DNA from 3 places in the Lysinibacillus sp. FN11 genome. Region 2 is predicted to be linked to each of the others. Evidence: riboswitches for the same ligand, from Rfam matches in the RefSeq annotation. Region 2 holds a riboswitch; each other region holds the start of a gene.
What was found. Region 2 has a riboswitch for cobalamin ahead of NP781_RS13130 (energy-coupling factor ABC transporter permease). Riboswitches for the same ligand answer to the same signal wherever they lie in the genome.

Region 1 (2,272 bases), 710 kb from region 2:
GACATGGTATTGACGTAAAAGTTGCCATACTGTTTCTGTATGGCCTTGTATCCCTTCGACAGCGCTAATGATCATAATGGCATAATCCATCACACGAATGGCACGCTCCATCTCAGGGGAGAAATCGACATGCCCTGGCGTATCAATCAATGTGTATGTATCATCGCCAATGCTCATACGCCCCTGCTCGGCAAATATCGTAATGCCTCGTCTGCGCTCCAGCTCGTGATTATCAAGAAAGGTATCCTGATGATCAACTCGACCACGGGCTTGGATACTATTTGTATGAAAAAGTACTTGCTCAGAAAAGGTCGTTTTCCCTGCATCCACGTGCGCAAGTACACCAATTGTTTTGTACATAAGAAATCCTCGTTTCTATAGAATGCTATCTTTTTATTGTAACAGAATACTAGCTTCTATATTTCTTGTAAAATAGTTCGTCTTTATGTCGAAATAGTGCTAATATAATGATGATTATACTTTTAGTGTCATACTACTGATTGCGCGATAAATATTCTTCTGCTAGTCTATCAATAGTATTGACCATTATAGAACGTATTGGTGCAAATGGCATTTGTCATTTGCTTAAAAGGGAAATCGGTGCAATTCCGATGCTGTCCCGCAACTGTAAATGGGGAGTCTATACAGCATGCCACTGTAGTGAAACTATGGGAAGGCGTATAGATGATGAACCTAAGCCAGGATACCTGCCAGTATGTATTTTTTGACTAAGAACCACGAGGATGGGGATAGTGATACAGGTAATATACCGTTATTTCACTATGCTACTCTCTTGGCGACAAGAGGGTTTTTTTATGCCCTTCCAAACACCTGGGTAGTAAAGAAATCTCTGATTTCTTTCTATATTTTAACAACAAAGGAGAAAAGGACATGAAGAAATGGAAAAGTATATGGCTAATGATGATCATTGCCTTGGTCGCTGTTTTAGGGGCTTGTAATGCAAAAGACAAAACGGAATCAGCAGCACAAGGTGAAAAGGTTGAGCCATCTGAGGCGGCAGCCGAAGTAACCATTGAAAACAATGACACAAGTCAAACATATACGGAAGCACCAACAAAAGCGATTAGCTTAAATCAGCATGTGACAGAAATTATGCTAGCACTTGGCTTAGAGGATTCTATGGTAGGGACAGCTTACTTAGATGATAAAATCTATGAGCCACTGCAAGAGGCATACGACAAAGTCCCTGTGCTTTCCGATCAATACCCAACGAAGGAGCAAGTCATTGATGCCGAGGCAGATTTCCTATATGCAGGCTGGAAAAGTGGCTTTGGCGAAAAGGGTGTAGGCACACCAGAAGAGCTTGAAGAATTAGGCATCCATACGTATTTACATACGGCTTCCAACATGACAAAGCCAACATTAGAGGATATTTTCACTGATATTCGCCATATCGCGAAGATTTTCCGTATTGAGGATCGTGGCGAAGCTTTAATTGAGCAAATGACGAAAGATGTAGAGGCAGTACAAGCTAAATTACCAAAAGATAGCGAAAAATTACGTGTTCTTGTGTTTGATAGCGGTGAAAAGGATGTATTTACAGCTGGTCAAAACTTTATGAATGAGCTGGTGACAATCGCGGGTGGTCAAAATATCTTTGGTGATGTGGAATCAGGATGGACAACTGTGTCGAAGGAAGATGCAGTAGACCGCAACCCAGAGGTAGTTGTCGTGATTGATTACGGTGAAACAACGGCAGACCAAAAGATCCAATTCTTAAAAAATGATCCAGCATTGAAGGAGATGGAAGCGGTCAAAAATGAGCGCTTTGTCATCCTGCCACTTTCAGCAGCGTCTGAAGGGGTTCGTGCAGCAGAGGCCATTGAAATTTTAGCCAAGGGCTTCTATCCTGAAAACTTTTAATCCATTCGAGCTAGCGTTTTGCTAGCTCCTTTTTTATAAGGAGCGATAAAAATGAATGCATTTCAAAAAAATGTACCTGATCAAACATTTGAGACACTGAACCGTCATGGTGAGTTTACCCGTCTAGCCGTTAGCCCTGGCATTATTAATAAGCATTATACGCCTGCACAACTTCAAAAAATAGCCGAAATTGCTGGCGAAAAGGGGGCGATAAAATATTCTGCTTCCTATAGTATACTCGTATCCATACCAACGTGCGATGCCACAGAAGCGGTGCAAGCCTTACAGGAAGCAGGTCTCTATGTTGCTCCCTCTGGTCCAATCATGGCCATGAAGGCCTGCGATTTTTGTGATGGGGAGAAAATGGAGGCTGCGCCGATAACCGAAC
Region 2 (2,272 bases):
GTCCAAAGCCTACTACGAAAATTTTTCCTTTTTGCGCCATGTTGTTACCCCTCTTTCACCTTTTCGATCCCTTTAATGGCAGTTGTTTGAGCAGTACGCTGTAATGTACCTTCATGAAGTGTAAAGACATGTTCGTTGTATAAGGATTCATGATGTAAATCTTGTACTAGTGTTCTAGCATGCTCTGTTGATGGCACACGATACCAGTTCCCTTGGGGGTAGGCAATTACCACACAAGCATCCTTGCATCGTCCATTACAGCGCGTTCTTGTCGTATGTATTTCTTGATCGAGTGCTTGCCGCTGTATCTCATCTCGAATGGCTAAGGTAATTTCCTCCCCATCCTTTTTCATGCAGCTACTGCCATTGCAAATAAAGAGATGTGTTTTCATCCCCTCTAAATTCCAAGTTGTCATCTTCTGTCTCCCCTCATTTGCTTTTTGGAAAAAGAAAAACCTTTACTCTATAACGAAGAGTAAAGGTTTTGTAGAAGCCAAATAAAAACGAATAGCATGAAATACAGGTACTCGCTTTCGCTTCAACTTCTCCCTCCGAAAAGTTTGCATGCACAATCAAATAAGCAGGTTTCCTGACTTAAGCTTCATTTTACTATCGCACCTTCCCAAGTTTGCACCAGTGGCTTTGCAATTTCATCAGCTATTACAGTAGCGGGGGCTGTATTGGATTTTCACCAATTTCCCTATTATCTCGAGCTATTCGAGCACTTATTGACGTTTTATATGAAATTTTTATTAGAATTTTAAATAGAAAACTGTCTTTATCATATCTTATTTTTTTAAAATTTCAATATTTCTTTAAAAATTTATGACAAATTTATCAATTTTGAATGGAACTAGGTATGAAATTTATACAATCTATATAATTTACGCATAAATCGTTATCAGAATATTCGCCATTGACCTTTAATTATAAAAATTTATAAAAGGTATAGCATATTTATGGAAATTCATGTTACACTTTGTCGTGAAATCTCACAATTTGAATGTTTTTCGGTGCAAAGTGCTTGTCATTTTGCTTAAAAGGGAAGCCGGTTTGAGTCCGGCGCGGTCCCGCCACTGTAATAGGGAGCTTTATAGAATATGTCACTGTCCAACGGATGGGAAGACCTATAAAGCATTGAACTAGAGCCAGGAGACCTGCCGAAAAATAAGTGATCGTTTCAGCCTACGAGGATAGGTGTGCGGCTTAGCAGATGAGAATGTTATTTGCTTTTTTAGCTATGCACTTTTCCACCAGTGGAGAAGTGCTTTTTTTAATTACGCACGCAATCTTCTAAAAATCTACTAATTAGTTAGGAGGAAAGCTTTTTGAAATTTTCATGGTGGAAACTTAGTTATTTTTTACTGGCCTTTTTAATCGTGCCAAAACGTGCCTTTGCCATGCATATCATGGAAGGTTTTTTACCAATCGAATGGGCTATTTTTTGGTGGGTCATCTCTATTCCATTTATCATTCTAGGATTGCGTTCTATTCGAAAAACCGTTGATGAAAATCCTGAAACAAAAATGCTTTTGGGGCTTTCAGGAGCCTTTGCCTTTGTGCTATCCGCCTTAAAAATCCCTTCTGTTACAGGTAGCTGCTCTCACCCAACTGGTGTAGGACTTGGGACAGTACTCTTTGGCCCTCTAGCAATGAGTGTAATTGGAACAATCGTTTTATTATTTCAATCTTTATTATTAGCTCATGGAGGAATTACAACTTTAGGGGCTAATGCCTTTTCTATGGCTATTGTTGGTCCTTTTATTGCTTACTTTGTCTTTAAAGGTGCTCAAAAAGTAGGCTTGTCATTTTCACTAGCCGTATTCTTTGCAGCTATGCTTGGTGATTTAGGTACATACATTGTGACTTCTGTACAACTAGCACTAGCCTTTCCTTCAGAGGTTGGAGGCTTTATGGCATCCTTTACAAAGTTTGCAGGTATTTTTGCCTTAACTCAAATTCCTTTAGCAGTGAGTGAAGGAATTTTAACGGTCATAGTGATGAATTTCTTGAAAAAATACAATATTAGCGAACTAAAAACTTTACGTGTTTTCTCAACAAAGGAGGCACATTAACAGATGAAAAAAAATTTATTGTTATTAGCAATTGTTGTGTTATTAGCCATCATTCCCTTGTTCATACAAAAAGGTGCTGAATTTGGTGGTGCTGATGGAGAAGCAGAAGCAGCTATTGGTGAAATCAATGCGGAATATGAGCCATGGTTTGAAAGTCTATGGGAGCCACCAAGTGGTGAAATCGAAAGCTTATTATT
Region 3 (2,272 bases), 1.8 Mb from region 2:
ATGCTGCTCCAGAACCTTCACCTAAACGCATATTCATGTACAACATTGGTTCAATGCCAAGTAATGCAGCGGCAATTTTAGCCCCTGGTTCCTCTGAGGCATGGGAAGGAATAATATAATCTTTTACTTTTGGTTCTAGCTTATAAGCAATGAGCGCGGCAATAGTTGAAATAAATCCATCAATGACAACAGGTTTACGATGGACAGCAGCGCCAAGTATAATGCCTGTCATCGCCCCTATCTCTAATCCTCCAACCTTAGCCAGAACATCAATAACATCATTTGGATTAGGCTTATTTAAGGTAATTGCTTTTTCAATAACTGCTGCTTTATAGGCAATGCCTCCTTGGCCTACTCCTGCACCAAACCCCGTTACTTCGATAGGCTTGCATCCCGTCAAAACAGCTAATATCGCAGCACTTGGTGTTGTATTGCCGATGCCCATTTCTCCAGTCCCAAGTACATCAGCACCTTTTATGATTTCCTCAGTGGCCACCTGGATTCCTACTTCTATCGATTGAATGGCTTCTTGTTTGGCCATAGCTGGACCTTGTGCCATGTTATCGGTACCGTATTTAATTTTATGAATAAGGACTCCTGCATCAAGTGGAATATCTTCTTTTACCCCAACATCTACTGTGACAACCTTTGCATTGGTAATGCCCGCAATCGCACAAACGCCTGTACCTCCCTCAGGAAAATTTAATGTTTGAAAGACCGTCACATCTTGTGGATTCGTGGTTACACCTTCCTCGCAAACACCATGATCTGCAGCACAAACAATCATCACCTTTTTGTCGATCATCGGATATAAGTGTCCTGTTATCCCAGAGAGCTGTACAGCAAGTGATTCTAGTTTACCCAAGCTACCTGGGGGCTTACAAAGCCCATCAATCCGTTTTCTAGCCTGCTCCATACTTTTCATATCAACCCCTTGAATATTTTGAATCGTATCTTGTAATAATTGCATGATTATTTCTCCTCTCGTTCTCATTGAGACAAAATAAAAAATCTGTAGTTTATTGTCATGACAAATAAACTACAGACTTTTCCATCATCTATATCTTCTAAAGCATGTAGGCAGGTCTCCTGGCTCAAGTTCAACATCTCATAGCACCTTCCCAGCAATTCGCTAGTGGCATACACTATGAAACTCCCTTATACAGTGGCGGGTCCGCTAAAGCTTTTCACTTTATTCCCTATTCTCCCAAGTGGGCACCTATTGCTTTTATGTAATTATGTTAAATCTACTTTACAACTTTTTTAGTGTCAAGAGGAAAAATTTTTTTGAGTGTTAACTTAGTACAACCAGCTATTCAAACAATTTAGGCTTATTAAGAGCTTGTAACAACAAATGAATCCCTCTCGTTCACCTGATTGTTATTAACTTCAAATATTTTATCTGCTTCACTTATTAAAACAGGGTGATGAGTAACCAATATAACAGTCTTTTGTTTTTCTTTATTTAAATATAAAAGTAATGTTTCTATATTTATTTGGTTGTCTTTATCAAGCGCAGAAGTAATCTCGTCAAACAAATAGATATCCGCATCTCTTAGAAGCGATCTTGCTATTGAAAGTCTTTGCTGTTGCCCAGTAGATAATTCAAGCCCATTATGCCCAATAAGAGTTTCAAATTTATAGTCCAACGTTTCTATATATGAATAAATGTTAACCATTTTACAAATTTGAATTAATTCTTCATCCGTTGCATTCGGCTTTGCTAATAACAAATTTTCCCTTATTGTCCCTGTCATTATAAAATGCTCTTGCGTTACCAAACATACCCTTTTTCTATAAACATCATTAGGAATATATCTAATATTTTGATTGGATAGAAATATTTCACCCTGATAATTAATGTATAAACCTGATAATATATTCAATAATGTCGATTTACCTGATCCGCTTTCTCCCTTAATCAATACAATTTTCTTCAAAGGTATTTGGAAATTTATATTTTCTAAAACTGGAGATAATGCATTAGTATAGGTAAAGCTTACATTCCGTAACACTATTTTGTCTTTTCTAAAATGATGCGATGAATTTACATAGTCTGATACTATCAATTTCCTTATATTGTATTTATTGTCTCCCATTAAGTTTTTTACTCTATTTACAGACACAATTGCTTCTTGTAAAAAGGAATTTAGTTGAGAAAATCTTAAAAATGACTGACTAAAGTTATTGGCATAGGTTGTGAATGCTATTAATACTCCTAAGGTGAGGCTGCCTTTATAAATAAAGTAGGCACCTATAATAAGGATAATCA

Region 1: linked by a shared signal. The riboswitch ahead of NP781_RS09260 (ABC transporter substrate-binding protein) and the one ahead of NP781_RS13130 (energy-coupling factor ABC transporter permease) in region 2 are both predicted to bind cobalamin.
Region 3: linked by a shared signal. The riboswitch ahead of cobT (nicotinate-nucleotide--dimethylbenzimidazole phosphoribosyltransferase) and the one ahead of NP781_RS13130 (energy-coupling factor ABC transporter permease) in region 2 are both predicted to bind cobalamin.

What each region holds. Positions count from the first base shown of each region.
Region 1 is NZ_CP102383.1:1,731,213-1,733,484, forward strand. It holds gene NP781_RS09255 (elongation factor G) at 1-360, opposite strand, end outside; cobalamin riboswitch at 543-730, shown strand; gene NP781_RS09260 (ABC transporter substrate-binding protein) at 892-1,884, shown strand; gene NP781_RS09265 (precorrin-3B methylase) at 1,936-2,272, shown strand, end outside.
Region 2 is NZ_CP102383.1:2,436,876-2,439,147, forward strand. It holds gene cobJ (precorrin-3B C(17)-methyltransferase) at 1-40, opposite strand, end outside; gene NP781_RS13125 ((2Fe-2S) ferredoxin domain-containing protein) at 45-416, opposite strand; cobalamin riboswitch at 562-744, opposite strand; cobalamin riboswitch at 995-1,180, shown strand; gene NP781_RS13130 (energy-coupling factor ABC transporter permease) at 1,329-2,075, shown strand; gene NP781_RS13135 (energy-coupling factor ABC transporter substrate-binding protein) at 2,079-2,272, shown strand, end outside.
Region 3 is NZ_CP102383.1:656,385-658,656, reverse strand. It holds gene cobT (nicotinate-nucleotide--dimethylbenzimidazole phosphoribosyltransferase) at 1-970, opposite strand, end outside; cobalamin riboswitch at 1,062-1,238, opposite strand; gene NP781_RS03040 (ABC transporter ATP-binding protein) at 1,335-2,272, opposite strand, start outside.